3 linked regions of the Rubrivivax gelatinosus IL144 genome follow. The protein of the gene in region 3 interacts with the protein of the main gene of each other region in a pairwise test. Links are inferred from orthologs where the notes say so. Each region holds a gene or a part of one and is shown on either strand. Other genes may lie near its edges.

Region 1 (7,892 bases), 3.4 Mb from region 3 along the record:
GTTGCCGCAGACCAGCAGCTTGCCGCCGGCTTCGAGCGCGCGCGCGATCGTCTCGCCGGCACGCTCGACCTCGGCTTCGAGCGCGTCGAGCTGCACGAACAGCGTCCGGTGCTCGGTCAGGTTGAAGGCAAAAAGAGAAGTCATCTCGGAAGGTTCACCATCTCGCACCGCCGTGCGCGGCGGCGACGGCGACTATATCCGGCCCCTCCACCGGTGGTCTGCCACGGCTCAAGCACTCGCCCGGCGCGGTGCACCGCTCGGTGGCGCCCGGCGGAGGGATGCCGGGCGTCCTGCGGCTGCGAAGAATGCGCCCCGTGCACCGTCGGCATGGGGCCGGCGGGCCACGACGGCACCTGGTGCCGAGGGAGCCCTCCATGAAGCGATTCCTGCGTCCCGTCGCCGCGCTGCTGTTCGCGGCCTTCGCCTTCAACGCCCACGCCGCGGTCGACGCCAACCAAGCCAGCCAGGCCGAGCTGGAGACCGTCAAAGGCATCGGCCCCGGGCTGTCGGCCAAGATCCTCGAAGCGCGCAAGGCCGGCGCGTTCAAGAGCTGGGCCGACATGGTCGACCGTGTGCCCGGCATCGGCGCCGGCAACGCCGCGCGCTTCTCGCAGGCCGGGCTGACGGTGGCCGGCGCCGCCTGGGCCGGCGGCGAGGCCAAGCCCGCCAAGGCGGCGAAAGCGGCGAAGTGAAGGCCGGCCGGCGTTTGCGGCGCGGCGCGCCGCAAGCTAGTGGCCTCAGTCGCGACGTTCGTCCCGGCGTTCTTCGCGTCGATCTTCGCGGCGGTCCTGGCGCCGGTCTTCCCGGCGGTCTTCGCGCCGTTCCTCGCGCGCGTCGCTGACGAGGTCGTCGCGGCGGTCTTCACGGCGATCTTCGCGGCGGTCTTCGCGTCTGTCTTCCCGGCGGTCTTCGCGGCGATCCTCGCGCCGTTCGTGGCCGTCGAGTGCGACGACGGTGCCCTGCGCCGGCGGCGCGGCCGCGGGTTCCGCGGCCATCACGCTGCCGGCGGCCAGCGCGCCGACCAGCGCCAGCCAGGCCGGCATGCAACGGTTCCGATGGAGGTTCTTCATCGTGGATCCTCGGTGCTTGCGATGCGAGGATCCTGCGCCGTGAGGGCGGCGGCGCCGATCGGTGCAGGCCGCGCCGCCGCGTGCGACACGTCCGACTCGGCGCCGGCGCTGCGCGGCTCAGCGCGGGCCGCGGGGGTCGTCGTGATGCCCCGGCGGGCCGCGGTGGTCGTCACGCGGCCCGGGCGGGCCACGGCGGTCGTCGCGCCAATCATCCCGTCGATCGTCCCGACGGTCGTCACGACGATCCCAGCGATCGTCGCGCCGGTCTTCGCGGCGCTCGTATCGCACTTCGCGTGCCGGCATCACGTGCCGGCCGTACCAGCGGTGGTCGACGAAGTACACCGGCACGCCGCAGGCGTGGTACTGGCCGCAGTAGCGGCCCCAGTGCTTGCGGTGGCCCGGAGGCACCCACATGTAGACCGGCTCGGGCGCGACGACGACCGGCCGGCCGATGATCACCGGCTGCGGCACGATGACCGCCGGCTGCGGGAAGCGGCCGATGTCCACGCGGCCGTAGACGCCGGGCTGGCTGATCTCGACCGACACGCCGACATTGGTGGCCTGGGCGGCACCGCCGGCCAGCGCCAGCACGCTCAAGCATGCGCTCGCGATCGTCTTTCTCATCGGGTCTCCAGAAAGTGGATCACGGGAGTTCAACGCCGCCCGCCACGCACCGGATGTCAGACAAGGCCGCGCGAAACAAACGCTTTCACTCGTAGACGATGGATGCGCGCCCCTGCTCGGCGATCGTTTTCCAGCGCGCCAGCGCCTCGTCGCAGGGCCAGAAGCGTGCGTCGCTGCCGAGGTCGAGCTCGCCGACGGCCGTCGCACGTTTGAGCTTGAGCCGCACCGCCAGGCCTTGCTGGGTCTCGCCCTCCTCGGTCTCGACGCGGCGCGCCGGCCACAGCTTCAGCACGTCGGCTACCGGCGGCAGGCCACCGTTGACCTCCACCGACAGGTAGCGGCCGAAACGCGCACGCGCCGTCGCCAGGTCCCAGACCTGCTGCGCATTCAGGCGCAGGCCGCCGGAGAAGCGGTCGGGCTGCAGCTTGCCGACGACGATGACCAGTTCGTCTTCGCGCAACAGCTCGCGGCTGGCGTCCAGCAGTTCCTCGTTGGCCACGGCCTCGATGGCCTCGCTGCCGTCGTCGAGCTTGAAGATCGCGACACGCCCGCGCTGGCCGTTGATGACACGCAGCTCGGAGACGATGCCGGCCACCGACTGCGGCTCGCGCGAGTCGACCAGCTCGACGATGTCGCGGCGAACGAACTTGCGCACCTCGTCGCGGCAGGCGTCGAACAGATGGCCCGACAGGTAGAAGCCGATGGCGATCTTCTCCTGCATCAGCCGCTCGCGCACCGACCACGGCTCCACGGCGACCAGCGCCGGCTCCTGCGTGCTCGATCCGTGCGCGTCGCCGAAGTCGAACAGCCCGCCCTGGTCCTTGTTGGCGGCCTGCGTGTCGGCCCACTCGAAAGCCAGGCCGACGCTGGCCAGCGTCGCGGCGCGGTCGGCGTGCAGCGAGTCGAAGGCACCGGCCTTGATCAGCGCCTCGACGACACGCTTGTTGACACGCTGGCGGTCGACCCGCGCGCAGAAGTCGAACAGGCTGCGGAACGGGCCGCCGCCGTCGCCCGAGCGGCCTTCGCGCGCCGCGACGATGGCCTCGATCGCACCCGCGCCGGTGCCCTTGACGGCACCCAGGCCGTAGCGGATGCGCTTGTCCTCGATCGGCTCGAAACGCAGCGTGCCGGTGTTGACGTCGGGCGGATCGAAGCGGATGCCGAACAGCTTGGCGTCGGCCAGCAGCACCTTCAGCTTGTCGGTGTTGTCGGCTTCGATCGTCATGTTGGCCGCGAAGAACTCGGCCGTGCAGTGCACCTTGATCCAGGCCGTGTGATAGGCCAGCAGCGAGTACGCGGCCGCGTGCGACTTGTTGAAGCCGTAGCCGGCGAACTTCTCCATCAAGTCGAAGACCTCGTCGGCCTTCGCTTCGGGGATGTCCTTCTTGGCCGCACCCTCGCGGAAGATCGCGCGGTGCTTGGCCATCTCCTCGGCCTTCTTCTTGCCCATCGCGCGGCGCAGCAAGTCGGCGCCGCCGAGCGAATAGCCGCCCAGCACCTGCGCCGTCTGCATCACCTGCTCCTGGTAGACCATGACGCCGTAGGTCTCGCCGAGCACGGTCTCCAGCAGCGGGTGCGGGTACTCGACCGTCTCCTTGCCGTGCTTGCGCGCGACGAAGGTCGGGATCAGGTCCATCGGGCCCGGGCGGTACAGCGCGTTCAGCGCGATCAGGTCTTCCAGCCGGCTGGGCTTGGCCTCGCGCAGCATGCCCTGCATGCCGCGCGATTCGAACTGGAACACCGCCTCGGTCAGGCCGTCGGAGAAGAGCTTGTAGACACGCTGGTCGTCCAGCGGCAGCGTCTCGTAGCTGAAGTCCTTCATGTTCGGCCGCCGCGCGACGATGTACTGGCGCGCCAGCTCCAGGATCGTCAGCGTCGCCAGCCCCAGAAAGTCGAACTTCACCAGGCCGATGGCCTCGACGTCGTCCTTGTCGTACTGGCTGACCGCGCTGTCGCTGCCGGGCTGCTGGTACAGCGGACAGAAGTCGGTGATCTTGCCCGGCGCGATCAGCACGCCGCCGGCGTGCATGCCGATGTTGCGCACCATGCCTTCGACACGCGTGGCCAGCGACAGCAGCTCGGCCACTTCCTCCTCGGCGGCCTCGCGGCGGTCGATCTCGGGTTCTTCCTGGCGCGCGTAGATGATGCCGGGGTCGGGTTTCTCGGGCACCTTGGCCAGCGTCACCGTCTTGCCCGGCGGCGCCGGGATCAGCTTGGCGATGCTGTCGACGTGGCCGTAGCCCATGCCCAGCACGCGGCCGACGTCGCGCAGCGCGGCCTTGGCGGCCATCGTGCCGAAGGTCGCGATCTGGCCCACCGCGTCGCGGCCGTACTTCTCCTTCACGTACCGGATCACACGGTCGCGGTTGCCCTGGCAGAAGTCGATGTCGAAGTCGGGCATCGACACGCGCTCCGGGTTCAGGAAGCGCTCGAACAGCAGCTTGTACTGCAGCGGGTCGAGGTCGGTGATGAACAGCGCGTAGGCGACCAGCGAGCCCGCGCCCGAGCCGCGGCCCGGGCCCACCGGGCAGCCGTTGGCCTTGGCCCAGACGATGAAGTCCGAGACGATGAGGAAGTAGCCCGGGAAACCCATCTTCAAGATGGTGTCGAGCTCGAACTCCAGGCGCTCGACGTACTCGGGGCGGCGCTTGTCGCGCTCTTCCTCCTTCGGGAACAGCGCCGCCAGGCGCTTCTCCAGCCCTTCGTGCGAGGCCTTGCGGAAATAGACCTCGATCGGCGAGCCGTCGGGGGTCGGGAAGTCGGGCAGGCGCGGCTTGCCCAGCACCAGCGTCAGGCTGCAGCGGCGCGCGATCTCCACCGTGTTCGCGATCGCGCTGGGCACGTCGGCGAACAAGGCCTGCATCTGCTCGGCGGTCTTGAAGTGCTGCTCGCGCGTGAAGCGCTTGATGCGCTTGGGGTTGGCCAGCGTCTCGCCTTCGGCGATGCAGACCCGCGCCTCGTGGGCCTCGAAGTCGTCGGGGCCGAGGAACTGGATCGGGTGCGTGGCGACGACCGGCAGCCCCAGACGCGCGGCCAGCGGCACCGCGGCCCGCACCTGGGCCTCGTTGGTCGGCAAACCGGCACGCTGCAGCTCCAGATAGAAGCGGCCCGGAAAGATGTCGGCCAGCTCGCGCGCGGCGGCAGCGGCACGCTCCTCGTCGCCGGCCAGCAGCGCCTGGCCGACGGCGCCCATGTCGGCACCGGACATCGCGATCAGCCCGCCCGAGAGCTCGCGCAGCCATTCCCACTTCAGCCAGGCCTGGTTGCGCTGCACGTTCTGCGTCCAGGCGCGCGCCAGCAGCTCGCAGAGGTTCAGGTAGCCGCCGCGGTCCTGCACCAGCAGCGCCAGGCGCGTCGGCTGGCGCTCGGCGGCGTCGGGCAGCGGGTCCATCCAGACGTCGACGCCGACGACGGGCTTGACGCCCGCGCCGCGGCAGGCCTTGTAGAACTTGATCGCGCCGAAGAGGTTGGACAGGTCGGTGATGGCCAGCGCCGGCTGGCCGTCGGCCTTGGCGGCGTCGGCCGCGTCGTCGATGCGCAAGGTGCCGTCGACGACGGAATACTCGGTGTGCGTCCGCAGGTGAACGAAGGGCATCCGGGGATTGTAGGGAGGGGGTCGGCGCGGCCGGGCGGCCGCCGGGCGCTGCCTACAATGCCGCGCACCCCGGCTTCCGCGTCCCCGCCCCGCTCTCCATGCGCCTGCTGCTCCGTCTGCTCGGCCTGCTGCTGATGGCGACCGCGGCGCTGCTGGCGATGTCGCGTGCCCCCGACCGCAGCGTCGAGTCGCTGGTCGCCAACTGGGCGCCGCCGCCCTCGGACTTCGTCGAGCTCGGCGGCCAGCTCGTGCACCTGCGCGACCAGGGACCGCGCCACGGCGACGCGCCGCTGGTGCTGCTGCACGGCACCTCCTCGAGCCTGCACACCTGGGAAGGCTGGGTGCATGCGATCGCGCCCCGGCGCCGCGTCATCACGCTGGACCTGCCGGGTTTCGGCCTCACCGGCCCCTGGGCCGGGCGCTACGCCGGCCAGCGCTACGACGGCGAGGCCTACGCGCGTTTCGTGCTCGAACTGATGGACCAGCTGGGCGTGCAGCGTTTCGCCGTCGGCGGCAACTCGCTGGGCGGCGAGGTCGCGTGGCGGCTGGCGGCGATGGCGCCGCAGCGCATCGAGCGCCTGATCCTCGTCGACGCCAGCGGCACGGTGTTCAAGTCCAAGGCCATGCCGCTGGCCTGGCAGTTCGCGCGGGTGCCCGGCCTGGGCCGGGTCTTCGAATGGGTGCTGCCGCGCACCGCGGTGACCCAGGGCCTGGCCAGCGCCTACGGCGATCCGTCGCGCGTGACGCCGGAGCTCGTCGACCGCTACTTCGAGCTGACGCTGCGCGAAGGCAACCGCCGCGCGCTGGTCGAGCGGCTGAAGATCGCGCGCTCCGGCGAGGACGCCGCGCGCATCTCGACGCTGCGCCTGCCGACGCTGATCCTCTGGGGCGGGCGCGACACCATCATCCCGCCGTCGGCCGGCGAGGATTTCGCCCGGCGCATCCCGGGCGGCCGACTGGTCGTCTTCCCCGCGCTCGGCCACGTGCCGCACGAGGAAGACCCGGCGCAGACCGTGGCGCCGGTGCTGGAGTTCCTGGGCCTCGGCTGATCAGGCGAGCGTCGCCGGGTCGAGGTTGGCGCCGCAGACGACGACCGCGACGCGCTCGTGCGCGGCCGGCTTCAACGCGCCCGACCAGAGTGCCGCCAGCGGCAGCGCCGCCGCCGGCTCGACCGCCAGCCGCAGCTCGCGCCACAGGCGAAGCTGGGCGGCGCGGATGGCCTCGTCGTCGAGCAGCGTCGACACCAGCGGATGGCGCAACGCGACCTGCCAGGCGATCGTGCCGAGGCGGCGCGCGCCCAGCGAATCGGCGGCGACGCCGCCGACCTCGACGTCGACCGGCTCGCCGGCGGCCAGCGCCGCGTGCAGTGTCGGCGCACGCGCCGGCTCCAGCGCCTCGATGCGCGTGCGGCCCTCGAACCAGGCGGCGATGCCGGCCACCAGCCCGCCGCCGCCGACCGAGACCAGCAGCCGGTCGGGCACGCCGGCCTCGGCTTCGATCTCCGCGGCCAGCGTGCCGGCACCGGCGACGACCTCGGGCTGGTCGTAGGCGTGCATCGCCAGCGCGCCGGTCTCGCGCTGGCGCTCGACGCTGGCAGCGTAGGCGTCGGCGTAGGCCGCGCCGTGCACGACGACACGGGCGCCCAGCGCCGCCAGCGCGGCGCGCTTGGCGGCGCTGCTCACCTCCGGCACGAAGACCTCGCAGGGCACGCCCAGCGCACGCGCCGCGGCGGCCACCGCGATGCCGGCGTTTCCGCCCGACGCGACGATCGCGCCGGCCTCGGGCACCGGCAGCGAGCGCAGCCGGTTGAACATGCCGCGCGCCTTGAAGCTGCCCGACAGCTGCAGCTGCTCGAGCTTCAGCCAGACCTCGGCGCAGTCCAGGCCCAGCGCGGCGCCGGGCAGGCGCCACAGCGGCGTGCGACGCACGTCCGGTGCGATGCGGGCCGCAGCGGCGGCGATCTCGTCTCGGGTCGGAATCTGCATGAGCTCATGCTAGCCATGCCGGGCGCCCGGCGCCGGCGCGCGGGTAAAGTGGCCCGATGCCCTCCCATGCCGTTCCCTCCGAAGAAGGCCTGACCTGGGCCAGGCGCCTGGTGCGCCTGGACACCGTCAGCGAGCGCTCCAACCTGGCGCTGATCGAGACCCTCGCCGACCATCTGCGCACGCTGGGCGTGCCGATCCGCCTGACGCACGACGAAACCGGCCGCAAGGCCAATCTGTTCGCGACGATCGGCGCGCCGCGCCCGGGCGGCATCGTGCTGTCAGGCCACACCGACACCGTGCCCTGGGACGGCCAGGACTGGCACGACGAACCGCTGTCGGCCCGCGTGCACGACGGCCGCCTCTGGGGCCGCGGCAGCGCCGACATGAAGAGCTTCATCGGCCTCGTCGTCGCGCGCACCCGGGCCTGGCTCGAAGCCGACCTGCCGCAGCCGCTGCACTACGCCTTCAGCTACGACGAGGAGGTCGGCTGTTTCGGCGTGCGCCACCTGATCGCCGACCTGCGTGAAGCCGGCATCGCGCCGGCCGCCTGCATCGTCGGCGAGCCGACCGAGATGGTGCCGGCGCTGGCGCACAAAGGCGTGCACCGCTGGCGCTGCT
Region 2 (6,784 bases), 2.9 Mb from region 3 along the record:
ACGTCTCCGGCCAGGCCGCCTACGACGCGCTGTGCGCCGAGGCCGACACCGACTACACGGGTTACTGGGGCCGCCTCGCGCGCGAACTCATCGCCTGGAAGACGCCGTTCACGCAGGTGCTCGACGAGTCGAACGCGCCGTTCTTCAAGTGGTTCGCCGACGGCACGCTGAACGCCTCGTACAACTGCCTGGACCGCAACATCGAACGCGGCCTGGGCGACAAGACGGCGATCATCTTCGAGGCCGACGGCGGCGAGGTGCGCCGTGTCAGCTACAAGGAACTGCTGGCCATCGTCAACAAGATGGCCAACGGCCTGAAGTCGCTGGGCGTGAAGAAGGGCGACCGGGTCATCATCTACCTCTCGATGGGCGTCGAGGGCGTGGCCGCGATGCAGGCCTGCGCGCGCATCGGCGCGACGCACTCGGTGGTCTTCGGCGGTTTCTCGGCGCAGTCGCTGCGCGACCGCATCGAGGACACCGGCGCGGTGGCCGTCATCACCGCCGACCAGCAGCAGCGCGGCGGCAAGGCGCTGCCGCTGAAGACCATCGTCGACGAGGCGATCGCGCTGGGCGGCTGCGGCAGCGTCAAGCACGTGCTGGTGCACAAGCGCACCGGCGCCGACATCCCGTTCGACGCCTCGCGCGACCTCTGGCTGGCCGACCTGGTGGCCGATCAGAGCGAGGTCTGCGAGCCCGAGTGGGTCGAGGCCGAACACCCGCTGTTCCTGCTCTACACCAGCGGCTCGACCGGCAAGCCCAAGGGCGTGCAGCACTCGACTGGCGGCTACCTGCTGCACGCGGCGCTGACCACCAAGTGGACCTTCGACTTGAAGGAAGACGACGTCTTCTGGTGCACCGCCGACATCGGCTGGGTCACCGGCCACACCTACATCACCTACGGCCCGCTGGCGCTGGGCGGCACCGAGATCGTCTTCGAAGGCGTGCCGACCTTCCCCGACGCCAGCCGCTTCTGGAAGATGATCCAGGACCACAAGGTCAGCATCTTCTACACCGCACCGACGGCGATCCGCTCGCTGATCAAGGCCGCCGAGGCCAACGAGGCGGTGCATCCGAAGAGCTTCGACCTGTCGTCGCTGCGCATCCTGGGGTCGGTCGGCGAGCCGATCAACCCGGCGGCGTGGGAGTGGTATCACAAGCACGTCGGCGGTGGCCGCTGCCCGATCGTCGACACCTTCTGGCAGACCGAGACCGGCGGCCACATGATCACGCCGCTGCCGGGCGTGACGACGCTGGTGCCGGGCTCGTGCACGCTGCCGTTCCCGGGCATCCAGGCGGCCGTCGTCGACGAGACCGGCAAGGACGTGCCCTGGGGCCAGGGCGGCATCCTGGTCGTCAAGAAGCCGTGGCCGAGCATGATCCGCACGATTTGGGGCGACCCGGAGCGCTTCAAGAAGAGCTACTACCCGGCCGACTTCCACGGCAAGTACTACCTGGCGGGCGACGGCGCGATCCGCGACCCGAAGACCGGCTACTTCACGATCACCGGCCGCATCGACGACGTGCTCAACGTCTCGGGCCACCGCATGGGCACGATGGAGATCGAGTCGGCCCTGGTCAGCCACACCGAGCTGGTGGCCGAGGCGGCGGTCGTCGGCCGCCCGGACGACACCACCGGCGAGGCGATCTGCGCCTTCGTCGTGCTGAAGCGCCCGCGCCCGACCGGCGACGAGGCCAAGAAGCTGGCCAACGAACTGCGCAACTGGGTGGCCAAGGAGATCGGCCCGATTGCCAAGCCCAAGGACATCCGCTTCGGCGAGAACCTGCCCAAGACGCGCTCCGGCAAGATCATGCGCCGCCTGCTGCGCTCGATCGCGCGCGGCGAGGCGATCACCCAGGACACCTCGACGCTGGAAAACCCGGCAATTCTCGATCAGTTGTCGCAGACCAACTGAGCCGCCGCTGCGGCATCGAAAGGGGCTCCTCGGAGCCCTTTTGCTTTCCTGGCCGGCGTTCTTGAGCAAAGCGTCATGCCGGCCGCGCGCATCGGTCCTCGGCCTTCGGCTACATTGGTCGGCAATGTGGTGGAGAGATCGCCGGAGAGCGAAGGATGTGGTTTCTGGTCATCGGGCTGTTGCTGCTGGTGCTGTACCTGGCCGGCGTCGAGCCCGTGTCGGCGTGGCACTGGATCTGGATCGCGTTGCCCTTCGGCGCCGCGGCGCTCTGGTGGACCTTCGCCGACGCTTCCGGCCTGACGCGCAAGCGTGCCGAGGAGAAGATCGAAGCCCGCAAGCGCGCCCGGCGCCAGCGCGACATCGACGCGCTGGGCCTCAACCCGCAGCAGCAGAAGCGTGTGCACGAACTTCGCCGTGGCGACAGCCCCGCCCCGGTGAAGGAGCCGCGCCGACGCGACCCGAGTCTCTGAGGGGCGAACGCACGTCACGCCAGTGACGTCCCGCCGAAGGCGGGAGCCGGCGCGCAAGCACCGGCTCCCGGCCTTTGTTTCCCGCCCCGCGCGGGGCCGACGGCCCGCGTCGCCGGCAGCGGCACAATCGCCGCTCCCCGACTCGACGCCAGGAAAGGCCGCCCCCGATGCTCGTGCATCCGCAATTCGACCCGGTCGCGATCGCGCTCGGACCGGTCCAGATCCACTGGTACGGGCTGACCTACCTCGTCGCTTTCGGGCTGTTCCTGCTGCTGGCGCGGCTGCGTGCGGCGCAGCCGCAGTTCGCGCAAGCCGGCTGGACCAAGCAGGACGTCGAGGACCTGCTGTTCTACGGCGTCGTCGGCGTCATCGTCGGCGGCCGCCTGGGCTACGCGCTGTTCTACAAGCCGGGTGAGTACCTGGCGCACCCGCTGGAGATCCTGCAGGTCTGGAAGGGCGGCATGTCCTTCCACGGCGGGCTGCTGGGCGTCATCGGCGCGATGGCGCTGTTCGCGCGCCGCAAGGGGCGGTCCTTCCTGGAGGTCACCGACTTCGTCGCGCCTTGCGTGCCGACCGGGCTGGCCTCGGGGCGCATCGGCAACTTCATCAACGGCGAACTCTGGGGCCGCGCGGCCGACCCGTCGCTGCCCTGGGCAATGGTGTTCCCGCAGAGCGGCAGCCTGACGCCGCGCCACCCGTCGCAGCTCTACCAGTTCGCGCTCGAAGGGCTGCTGCTGTTCGTCGTGCTGTGGCTGTACTCGCGCCACCCGCGGCCCACCGGGCGCGTCTCGGGTGCTTTCCTGATCGGCTACGGCAGTCTGCGTTTCACCGCCGAGTACTTCCGCGAGCCCGACAGCTTCCTCGGCCTGCTGGCGCTGAACATGAGCATGGGCCAGTGGCTGTGCGTGCCGATGGTGCTGGCCGGCATCGGCCTGTGGATCTGGTCGGGGCGGGCGGTAGGATCGGCGCGATGAGACAGATCTTCCTCGACACCGAAACCACCGGCCTGTCGGCCGTCGACGGTGACCGTCTGGTCGAAGTCGGCTGCATCGAGATGCTGAACCGGCGCCTGTCGGGCCGCACGCTGCACCACTACCTGAACCCGGAGCGCTCCAGCAATCCGGAGGCGGTCAAGGTGCACGGCCTGACCGACGAGTTCCTCGCCGACAAGCCGCTGTTCGCCGCCGTCGCCGACGAGTTCATCGAGTTCGTGCGTGACGCCGAGCTGATCATCCACAACGCCGCGTTCGACGTCGGCTTCCTCGACGCCGAACTGACGCGCCTGGGCAAACCGCGTTTGGCCGAACTGGGCTGCACGATCACCGACAGCCTGCTGATGGCGCGCGAGCTGTTCCCCGGCAAGGCGAACTCGCTGGACGCGCTGTGCAAGCGGCTGGAGGTCGACAACAGCAACCGCGCGCTGCACGGCGCGCTGCTCGACGCGGGGCTGCTGGCCGAGGTCTACATCCGCATGACGCGGGGCCAGGACTCGCTGGTCATCGACGTCGTCGAAGAAGGCGGCTCGGCGCTCGAAGTGGCGGCCATCGACCTGTCGCAGTTCACGCTGCCGGTGCTCGCCGCGAGCGAGCAGGAGGCGGCCGCGCACGAGGCCGTTCTGGCCGAACTCGACAAATCGAGCAACGGGCGCACCATTTGGCGCCAAGTCATGGCATAATGCGAGGCTCACCGGCGCTGACAACTGCTTTGCAGCGGTCAGGCCAGCCGGGCGGTTAGCTCAGCGGTAGAGCACTGCCTTCACACGGCAGGGGTCGCAGGTTCGAACCCTGCACCGCCCACCAAAACACCACGCAACGCCACCTCCGGGTGGCGTTGTCGTTTGTGCGTCTCGCCTGGGCTTCTGGTGGCTTCTCGCACAGACGCCGTGCTCAGGATGACCGGTGGGAGTCGGCCATGGATTAAGGCTGCGATGAGGCCATCACCGGCTCCCCAGCGCGGTCTTCACGGGTTGGCGCAGGAAGGCTTCGGCCGCGGCGCGCGAGAAACGGTCGGACGGGATGGCCGTGCCTTCCGAGATGGACACCAGGTTGACGTTGCCGAACCCTTCGATCTCCCCGGCGAACGCCGGCAAGTAGGCGCCGGTCAACGAGTGGACGTCGGTGCGGATCTGCAGAATGACTGGCCGGCCGTAGCCCTTGACGAAGTAGAAGGGCCGCCGCTCGTACAGGCATATGTCGGAGGGCGAACCGGCGCCGCTCACCGCAATGCCGGCGGCGCGTTCCACTCGGGCGCTGTTCCAGACGCAGCGTGCTCCCTGTCCTGCATCCACCGACGGCAGCCCCTCTACGCCGTCCTGCGTACGCGGCCTGTCGCATTCGGGATCGGCGCCGGTGTCCTCGTGCAGCACCAGTGCCCGAGGCGGTCGCTGCGGGTCCAGCAGCTCGCTCAGCGTGGCCGCCATGCCCCCCAGGGACGATTCGCAGGTCGTTTCGATCTGGACCGAGCGCGCATGGAAAACCGCTGGCTGGCATTGGTTGCCGGGATCGGCACCGATGGCGCGGTAGGTCTCGTACTTGGCCCAGCGGCGGCCGTCGAACAGCTCTTCTTCCTCGTGAACCACCAGGTTCGCCAGCGTCGCCTCCGGCACTGCCGGCGCAGGCGTCGGTGCTTGGCCCTTGGACACCAGGCAGGCGCCATAGCTGATGTCCAGAAATTTGCGCATACCGGGCACGTAGCCCTTGCCGGCACGCACCACACGCAAGGGCACGGTGTCGACGGCAGACCCGGTTGCGCCGGCGGCGCCGGGCTTGGCCGCATCGCAACCGGCAACGACCAGCGCAAGGATGACTGGCAACAGAGCGCGGATCTTGTTCTGGCGGGCGCTTGAGCGCCGCGGGGAATGCCGCCGCACGCTACTTCACCTTCACCAAGTCGACCCGGCGGTTCTTGGCTCGTCCGTCCTCCGTGCTGTTGTCGGCGACGGGGCGGTCCATGCCGTACCCCGTGGCGCTGAGGCGCTTGGCGTCGACGCCGGCAGCGGCCACCGCGACCATCACCGATTTAGCGCGGGCTGCCGACAGCTGGCGGTTGGCGGCGGCACTGCCGACGTTGTCGGTGTGCCCTTCGATGGCCAGCTTGAGCGATGGATCGGCTTTCAGCAGTGCGGCGATCTCGCGCACGGCCGCCTGGCCATCGGTCTTCAAGTCGGATTTGCCGGTGTCGAAGTTGATGTGCAACGTCGCCACACCGGTCTTCTTGATCTGGTCCGCGAGCTGGCCGGCAGTGACCGCCTCTTCCATCTCGCTCGGCTCGACGATGGTGAGCATGTAGTTGTGGGCGTTCGTGATGTCCAGCACCGCCACCGGCGGCTTGTCGGCAGCAGACAGGGTGAAGACATGGGCGCCCGTGACGAGGGCGATGCGATCGTTGAAGTTGATGCCGTCGTTGAGCGGGCGGCCGCCTAGCTTCTTGGCCGCGGCCAGGTAGCTGCGGTAGATCTTGATTTCGCCCGGGGCAGTGCCTTTGAGAGTGCCGTAGTCCGTGCGTGTGACACGGCCCTCGAACGATGTGGGGCTGCCCTTGACGAGCTTGCCGGCCACATTTGGAGTAACGACCGAGAACTCCAGGACCGTCTGGTTCATCAGCTCCGTGCCGGCCACACGCGAAAGCAGCGGATGGTCCTGGGGGGTGGCTTGCGCATGCGCGCTACCAATGCCGGCTGTCATGGCCACGAGCCAAACGCCCAGTGCGGCAAGCCATGTTCTTGTTAGTCGATTGCTGATTTGCTGAGCGTTCATCTGCACGATCTCATCTCCGCAAGAGCGCAGCGGATTTGCTGGCTCGGGGTGGTGGTCAATTGGAAACCGCTTTGTTGGCGATCGAGGACTTGATGGTCTATCCGCGCGAACTTAACAAGTGGCAAGTTGTTCGCATTGCTGGCATGGAGTATTGAAATTCAGTCCTCGAACGGTCGCATCCCCTTGTTGCCGGATATCGGGTGCGTGCTGTAACGATCGACACTCGAATGCGCCTCCCTGGATGACGTCTGGAAGGCCTGGCGCAGGGGTAAACGCCACGCCGCCGGGGTCACCGGGCTCTGCCGTCAACGGCCGCTCGCAGCGGCCTTAGGACCTCGCTCGCCCTTCAAGGCTGGCGCCGACGGCCGTGCTAACATGAACCGCAACAAGGCCTTCGCAAGGCCCGGGTCGCAGGTCCGAACCCCTGCATCGCCCACAGGATCACCACGCGACGCCACCTCCGGGTGGCGTCGGCGTTTCCGGTGCGCGGGTCCAACGAGTCTCGATGATGGTGAGTGACATTCCAGCCGGCCCCGCCTGCGGCCGCGTGACCCTGCTGGGCGCCGGCCCCGGCGACCCCGAACTGCTGACGATCAAGGGCCTGAAGGCGCTGCAGGGCGCCTCGCTGCTGCTCTACGACGCGCTG
Region 3 (6,760 bases):
GCATGGCCGACGTCCTGGGCCTCTGAGCGCGCCCGCCGATGCAGGGCCTGGAGCACTTCTGGGGCGAGGCCGACACGGTCGGCCGCATCGTCGCGCTGCTGCTGTTCACGATGTCGGTCGTGGCCTGGCTGCTGATCGTCTGGAAGGGCCTGCTGCTGCGCCGCGCCGGCGCCGACATCCGCCGCGCCGTGCCGGCCTTCTGGGACTCGGCCTCGATCGGCGACGGCCGCAGCCGCGTGCAGGCGCTGGACCGTGAAGGCGTGCTGCTGCCGCTGGTCGACGCCGCCGTCGCGCCGGCCGCCGGCGGCACGCTCGAAGGCGCGGCCGCGCTCGAAGCGCGGCTCACGCGCCGCTTGCGCGACGCGCTGCACCGCGGCCTCGCGCACCTGCAGTTCGGCCAGGTCATCCTGGCTTCGATCGGCAGCACCGCGCCCTTCGTCGGCCTGTTCGGCACCGTCTGGGCGATCCACCACGCGCTCACCGGCATCGGCGACGCCGGCACGCTGACGATCGAGAAGGTCGCCGGCCCGGTCGGCGAAGCGCTGGTGATGACCGCCGCCGGCATCGCCGTCGCCGTGCCCGCGGTGCTGGCCTTCAACACCTTCGGCAAGCTGGTCGCCGCCTGCGAGGCCGAGCTCGAAGGTTTCGCCCACGACCTGCGCCGCATGGTGCTGGACGCACCGCAGGACTGAGAGCAGCGGCGATGGCTTTCGGACGCCTGGACCGATCGAGCCCGCCGCCGCCGATCAGCGACATCAACATGACGCCGCTGATCGACGTCATGCTGGTGCTGCTGGTGATCTTCATCGTCACCGCGCCGCTGCTGGCCTCCAGCCTGAAGCTCGACCTGCCGGCCGCCGGCGCCTCGACGCCGTCGGACACGCCGGGTTTCGTCGCCGTCGCGCTCGACGCCGACGGCCAGCTCTACCTGGGTGAACAGCGCGCCAGCGCCGAGGAAGTCGAGCGTGCGCTGCGCGAGGCCGGCGCACGCGATCCGCAGACCGAAGTGCGGCTGCGCGCCGACCGCGCCGTGCCCTACGGCCAGGTCGCCGGCTTGATCGACGTCGCCCAACGTGCGGGCTTGTCGCGCATCGGCTTCGTCACCGAGCCTGCCGCACCCAGGTAGCTCCCTACAATCCGGGGGATGAACGAAAAGTACGTCCCCGCGGAAGTCGAAACCGCCGCCCAGGCGCACTGGAACGCCACCGGCGCGTTCAAGGTCGTCGAAGATCAGAGCAAGCCCAAGTTCTACGCCTGCTCGATGCTGCCCTACCCCAGCGGCAAGCTGCACATGGGGCACGTGCGCAACTACACCATCAACGACATGATGGCGCGCTACCTGCGCATGAAGGGCATGAACGTCCTGATGCCGATGGGCTGGGACGCCTTCGGCCTGCCGGCGGAGAACGCGGCCATCGACAACGGCGTCGCGCCGGCGAAGTGGACGCGCGCCAACATCGCCGACATGAAGAGCCAGATGCAGCCGCTGGGCCTGGCCTTCGACTGGAGCCGCGAGGTCGCCACCTGCGACGCCGGCTACTACAAGTGGAACCAGTGGTTCTTCCTGAAGATGCTCGAGAAGGGCATCGCCTACAAGAAGACGCAGATCGTCAACTGGGACCCGATCGACCAGACGGTGCTGGCCAACGAGCAGGTCGTCGACGGCCGCGGCTGGCGCTCGGGCGCGATCGTCGAGAAGCGCGAGATCCCCGGCTACTACCTGGCGATCACGAAGTACGCCGACGAGCTGCTCGCCGGCGTCAACGACAGCACCAGCGCCCACTACCTCGAAGGCTGGCCGGAGCGCGTGCGCCTGATGCAGGAGCACTGGATCGGCAAGAGCGAAGGCGTGCGCTTCGCCTTCACGCACGACATCCGCGGCGCCGACGGCGAGCTGATCCAGGGCGGGCGCATGTACGTCTTCACGACGCGCGCCGACACGATCAAGGGCGTCACCTTCTGCGCCGTCGCGCCCGAGCACCCGCTGGCGCAGCACGCCGCGCGCGACAACCCCGAGCTGGCCGCGTTCATCGAGACCTGCAAGAAGGGCGGCACGACCGAGGCCGAACTGGCGCTCAAGGAGAAGGAAGGCCGCCCGACCGGCCTCTTCGTCACCCACCCGCTGACCGGCGAACAGGTGCCGGTCTGGGTCGGCAACTACGTGCTGATGAGCTACGGCGACGGCGCGGTGATGGGCGTGCCGGCGCACGACGAGCGTGACTTCTCCTTCGCCAAGAAGTACGGCCTGAACATCGTCCAGGTGGTGCACGTCGACGGCGAGCACTACGACTACGAGCGCTGGCAGGACTGGTACGGCGACAAGACGCGCGGCGTGACGATCAACTCCGGCAACTACAGCGGCCTGCCGTACAAGCAGGCCGTCGACGCCGTCGCCGCCGCGCTGGCCGCCAAGGGCCTGGGCGAGAAGAAGACCACCTGGCGCCTGCGCGACTGGGGCATCAGCCGCCAGCGCTACTGGGGCACGCCGATCCCGATCATCCACTGCCCGCACTGCGGCGACGTGCCGGTGCCCGAGAAGGACCTGCCGGTCGTGCTGCCCGAGGATCTGGTGCCGGACGGCAGCGGCAACCCGCTGAACAAGTGCGAGTCCTTCCTGAACGTCGCCTGCCCGAAGTGCGGCGCCGCCGCCCGGCGCGAGACGGACACGATGGACACCTTCGTCGACTCGTCCTGGTACTACATGCGCTACTGCTGCCCGGACAGCGACGGCGCGATGGTCGACGCGCGCAACGAGTACTGGATGCCGATGGACCAGTACATCGGCGGCATCGAGCACGCGGTGCTGCACCTGCTGTACGCGCGCTTCTGGACCAAGGCGATGCGCGACATCGGCCTGGTGAGCTTCAGCGAGCCGTTCACGCGGCTGTTCACGCAGGGCATGCTGCTCAACGAGTCCTACTACCGCGAGGACGCGTCGGGCAAGAAGCGCTGGTTCTACCCGAGCGAAGTCGACGTGAAGTTCGACGAGCGTGGCCAGCCGGTGGGCGCCGTGGCCAAGGCCGACGGCCAGCCGGTGCAGCTCGGCGGCATCGAGAAGATGTCCAAGAGCAAGAACAACGTCGTCGAGCCGCGCGACATCATCGCCCGGTTCGGCGCCGACACCGCGCGCACCTTCACGATGTTCGCCGGCCCGCCGGACCAGAGCGCCGCGTGGTCGGACTCGGGCGCCGAAGGCGTGTTCCGCTTCCTGCGCCGGCTCTGGAGCTTCGGCGTCAAGGTCGCGCCGCGCGTGGCCGCCGCCGGCGCCGCGCCGCAGGGCACGAACCCGCTGCGCTACGAGGTGCACACGCTGCTCAAGCAGATCGGTGCCGACTACGACCGGCTGCAATACAACACCGTCGTCTCCGGCGCGATGAAGCTGCTGAACGCGCTGGAAGACGGCGCCGGCGCAGCCGACGACGCGACGCTGCGCGAAGGCGTCGGCATCCTGCTGCGCGCGCTGTACCCGGCGGCGCCGCACATCACGCACGCGCTGTGGGGCGAGCTCGGCTTCGCCGCCACGCTGGGCGAGCTGATCGACGCGCCCTGGCCCGAGGTCGACGACGCCGCGCTCGAGCGTTCGGAGATCGAGCTCGTGCTGCAGATCGCCGGCAAGACGCGCGGCAGCGTGCGCATCCCCGCCGACGCCGACCGCAAGGCGATCGAGGCGGCGGCGCTGGCCTCGCCCGAGTTCGCCAAGTTCGGCGAAGGCAAGGCGGCCAAGAAGGTCATCGTCGTGCCGGGCCGGCTCGTCAATGTCGTCGTCTGACCGCCGCCGCGCGCTGGGCGCGATCGCCGCGCTGGGCGCGCTCGCGCTCGGCGGTTGCGGCTTCCAGCTGCGCCGGCCGCAGAAGCCCAGCTTCGAGCGCATCGCGCTCGTCGGCTTCAAGCCGAAGTCGACGCTGGCGGCGGCGCTGCGCCGTGCGCTCGAACCCGACGTGCGCATCGTCGACGTGCCGGCGGCCGCGCAGGTCATCCTGCAGGTCACCGAGGACAAGCGCGAGAAGAGCGTCGTCGCTTCCACCTCCGCCGCCCAGGTGCGCGAGTTCGAGATCCGCGTGCGCCTGCACTTCAGCGCCCACACGCCCGACGGCCGCGAGCTGATCGCGCCGACCGAGCTGCTGCGCGAGGAAGACCTGAGCTACAGCGAAACCGCGGCCCTGGCCAAGCAGTTCGAGGAAGCCGACCTGTACCGCGACATGGAGAACGACATCGTCATCCAGGTCATGCGACGCCTGGCGGCGATCCGCCTGTAACGATGCAACTGCGTCCGGAACAGCTCGAGCAGCGCCTGCAGCGCGGGCTCGACACGCTCTACACGATCCACGGCGACGAGCCGCTGCTGGCCCAGGAAGCGGGCGATGCGATCCGCGCCGCCGCGCGCGCCGCCGGCTTCGTCGAGCGCCAGGTCTTCACCGTCGGCCAGCACTTCGACTGGAGCGGCCTGCTCGGCGCCTCGCAGGCGCTGTCGCTGTTCGCCGACCGCCAGCTGATCGAGATCCGCATCCCCAACGGCAAACCCGGCAAGGACGGCTCGGAAGCGCTTCAGCGCTACTGCCAGCAGCTCTCGCCCGAGGTGCTGACGCTGGTGACGCTGCCCAAGCTCGATTTCCAGCAGCAGAAGTCGGCCTGGTTCGCCGCGCTCGACGGCGCCGGCCCGGTGCTCAAGGTCGAGCCGGTCGAACGCAAGGCGCTGCCGGCCTGGCTGGCGCAGCGCCTGGGCCGCCAGGGCCAGCGTGTGGCCAGCGGCGAAGCCGGGCAGCAGACGCTGGCCTTCTTCGCCGACCGCGTCGAAGGCAATCTGCTGGCCGCGCACCAGGAGCTGCAGAAGCTCGCGCTGCTGTACCCGCCGGGCGAACTGAGCTTCGAGCAGGTCGAGGCCGCGGTGCTCGACGTCGCACGCTACGACGTCTTCAAGCTCGGCGAGGCGGTGCTCGCCGGCCAGGTGGCACGCGCGCTGCGCATGCTCGACGGCCTGCGCGCCGAAGGCGAGGCGCCGGTGCTGGTGCACTGGACGCTGGCCGAGGACCTGCGCGGCCTGGCACGCGTGCGCGCCGCCGTCGACGACGGCAAGCCGCTGCCCCTGGCGCTGCGCGAAGCGCGTGTCTGGGGCACGAAAGAAAAGCTCTACGAACGCGTCGTGCCGACGCTGGCCGGCCACCAGGCACAGCACCTGGTGCAGGCGGCGAGCACGGTCGACGGCATCGTCAAGGGCCTGCGCCACCCCGACTGGCCGGCCGAACCCTGGGACGCGCTGCGCCGCTTGGTGCTGATGGCCGTCGAGGCCGCCGCCGCGGCCGGCACGCCGACGCGCGGCACGCGCGCCAGCATGCCGCGCGCGCTGGCGCTGCACGCCTAGGAGCTTGGCGGCTTCGCCGCCCAAGCTCCTAGGCTGCGCCGGCACGTTGGGCTCCCCCTAGTCCCCCTCCGAGATGGGGCTCCAGCTCGTCAGACCGCACCCTCCAGCCTCCCTCCGGGAGGGAGGCTCCAGTCAGTCTGACGAATGCTGTGGTGCGGTTCCGCCCACGTCGGCAGTTGCCAGACTCCGCCGCGCAGCCTGCTGGCTCAGTAACCGCGGCCGCGATCGACGAGGTGAGCGACGGGCCGGCCGTCGCGCCAGGCGCGCAGGTTGGCCGCGGCGACGCGGCTGGCGCTGCGCGGGTCGGTCGCTGCCGCAGCGTGCGGCAGCACGGTGACGCGCGGATGGGCCCAGAAGGCGTGGCCCGCCGGCAGCGGTTCTTGGCGGAAGACGTCGAGCACCGCGTGGTGCAGCCGGCCGGTGTCCAGCGCCGCCAGCAGGTCGGGCTCGACGACGTGGGTGCCGCGGCCCAGGTTCACCAGTGACGCGCCTGCGGGCAGCGCGGCGAGGAAACGGGCGTCGATCAGATCGCGCGTGGCCGGCGTCAGCGGCAGCAGGTTGACGACGATCTCGGCGGCCGCCAGCAACGGCGCCAGCTCGCGGCCGCGGTGCCAGTGCTCGACGCGGTAGCCCAGCGCCGCCAGGCGCGCGCCGACCGTGCCGCCCATCTCCCCGCGCCCCAGCACCAGCACCGGCACCTCGTCGGCGCGGCGCTGCGCGTGCGGCCGCCACAGGCCTTCGCGCTGGCGCGCGGCGTAGTCGAAGAAGCCGCGGTGCAGCGCCAGCACGGCCCACGACGCGGTCTCGGCCATCGCCGCGTTCATCACCGGGTCGACCATGCGCGCCACCGGCACGCCGGGCGGCAGCGTCGGGTCGGCGAGCAGGCGGTCGACACCGGCCCACAAGGACTGCACCAGCGCCAGCGAGGGCATGCCGGCCAGCGCGCCGGGCGGCGGGTTGGCGACGACGGCGACATCGGCATCGCCGTCGTCGCACCAGCGTGCTTCGGGCAGCGCGGCGGCCAGCTCCTGCCGCCAGCGCGCGTCGATCTCGCCGGCGAGGCGGACCTTCATGCGTGCGCCGCCGCCACGAGCGCGGCCAGCGCCGCGTCCACCGTCGCTTCGCGCACCGCGGCGCGGTCGCCGCCGAGTTGCAGCAGCCGGGCCTCGGTGCGCCCGGCCACGGCCCAGGCGATCCAGACCGTGCCGACCGGCTTGCCGGGCACCGCGCCACCCGGGCCGGCGATGCCGGTGACGGCCAGCGTCAGCTCGACCGGCGCGCGCGCCAGCAGCCCTTCGGCCATCGCACGCGCAACCTCCTCGCTGACCGCGCCGTGGGCGGCGATCAGCGCCGACGGCACGCCCAGCAGACCGGTCTTGGCTTCGTTGCTGTAGCTGACCA

Evidence for each region.
Region 1: the proteins of holA (region 3) and dnaE interact in binary tests that used the Escherichia coli proteins (3 or more experiments, as listed by UniProt). The link is inferred for Rubrivivax gelatinosus IL144 from one-to-one orthologs.
Region 2: the proteins of holA (region 3) and dnaQ interact in binary tests that used the Escherichia coli proteins (3 or more experiments, as listed by UniProt). The link is inferred for Rubrivivax gelatinosus IL144 from one-to-one orthologs.

Annotation. Positions count from the first base shown.
Region 1 is NC_017075.1:1,398,917-1,406,808, reverse strand. What follows is about bases 1,580-5,679. They hold dnaE (DNA polymerase III subunit alpha), read right to left. Parts: upstream 5,290-5,679; coding sequence 1,780-5,289; downstream 1,580-1,779. Other genes in these bases: RGE_RS06705 (alpha/beta fold hydrolase), read left to right, coding at 5,388-5,679; RGE_RS06715 (hypothetical protein), read right to left, coding at 1,580-1,694. Outside these bases: RGE_RS06730 (D-sedoheptulose-7-phosphate isomerase), read right to left, coding at 1-144; RGE_RS06725 (ComEA family DNA-binding protein), read left to right, coding at 375-692; RGE_RS24260 (hypothetical protein), read right to left, coding at 738-1,070; more of RGE_RS06715, read right to left, coding at 1,188-1,579; more of RGE_RS06705, read left to right, coding at 5,680-6,338; RGE_RS06700 (serine/threonine dehydratase), read right to left, coding at 6,339-7,274; argE (acetylornithine deacetylase), read left to right, coding at 7,331-7,892. UniProt on the Escherichia coli protein: DNA polymerase III is a complex, multichain enzyme responsible for most of the replicative synthesis in bacteria. This DNA polymerase also exhibits 3' to 5' exonuclease activity. The alpha chain is the DNA polymerase catalytic subunit.
Region 2 is NC_017075.1:1,948,901-1,955,684, forward strand. The notes cover bases 2,214-5,205. They hold dnaQ (DNA polymerase III subunit epsilon), read left to right. Parts: upstream 2,214-3,353; coding sequence 3,354-4,058; downstream 4,059-5,205. Other genes in these bases: RGE_RS09120 (TIGR04438 family Trp-rich protein), read left to right, coding at 2,214-2,383; lgt (prolipoprotein diacylglyceryl transferase), read left to right, coding at 2,551-3,357; RGE_RS09140 (hypothetical protein), read right to left, coding at 4,320-5,195. In the rest of the region: acs (acetate--CoA ligase), read left to right, coding at 1-1,913; more of RGE_RS09120, read left to right, coding at 2,069-2,213; RGE_RS23140 (OmpA family protein), read right to left, coding at 5,254-6,138; cobA (uroporphyrinogen-III C-methyltransferase), read left to right, coding at 6,644-6,784. UniProt on the Escherichia coli protein: DNA polymerase III is a complex, multichain enzyme responsible for most of the replicative synthesis in bacteria. The epsilon subunit contain the editing function and is a proofreading 3'-5' exonuclease.
Region 3 is NC_017075.1:4,835,242-4,842,001, forward strand. The notes cover bases 3,341-6,308. They hold holA (DNA polymerase III subunit delta), read left to right. Parts: upstream 3,341-4,258; coding sequence 4,259-5,359; downstream 5,360-6,308. Other genes in these bases: leuS (leucine--tRNA ligase), read left to right, coding at 3,341-3,769; RGE_RS22075 (LPS-assembly lipoprotein LptE), read left to right, coding at 3,756-4,256; RGE_RS22085 (2-hydroxyacid dehydrogenase), read right to left, coding at 5,566-6,308. Also shown: dapB (4-hydroxy-tetrahydrodipicolinate reductase), read left to right, coding at 1-26; RGE_RS22060 (MotA/TolQ/ExbB proton channel family protein), read left to right, coding at 39-692; RGE_RS22065 (ExbD/TolR family protein), read left to right, coding at 704-1,126; more of leuS, read left to right, coding at 1,145-3,340; more of RGE_RS22085, read right to left, coding at 6,309-6,432; RGE_RS22090 (CinA family protein), read right to left, coding at 6,429-6,760. UniProt on the Escherichia coli protein: Part of the beta sliding clamp loading complex, which hydrolyzes ATP to load the beta clamp onto primed DNA to form the DNA replication pre-initiation complex.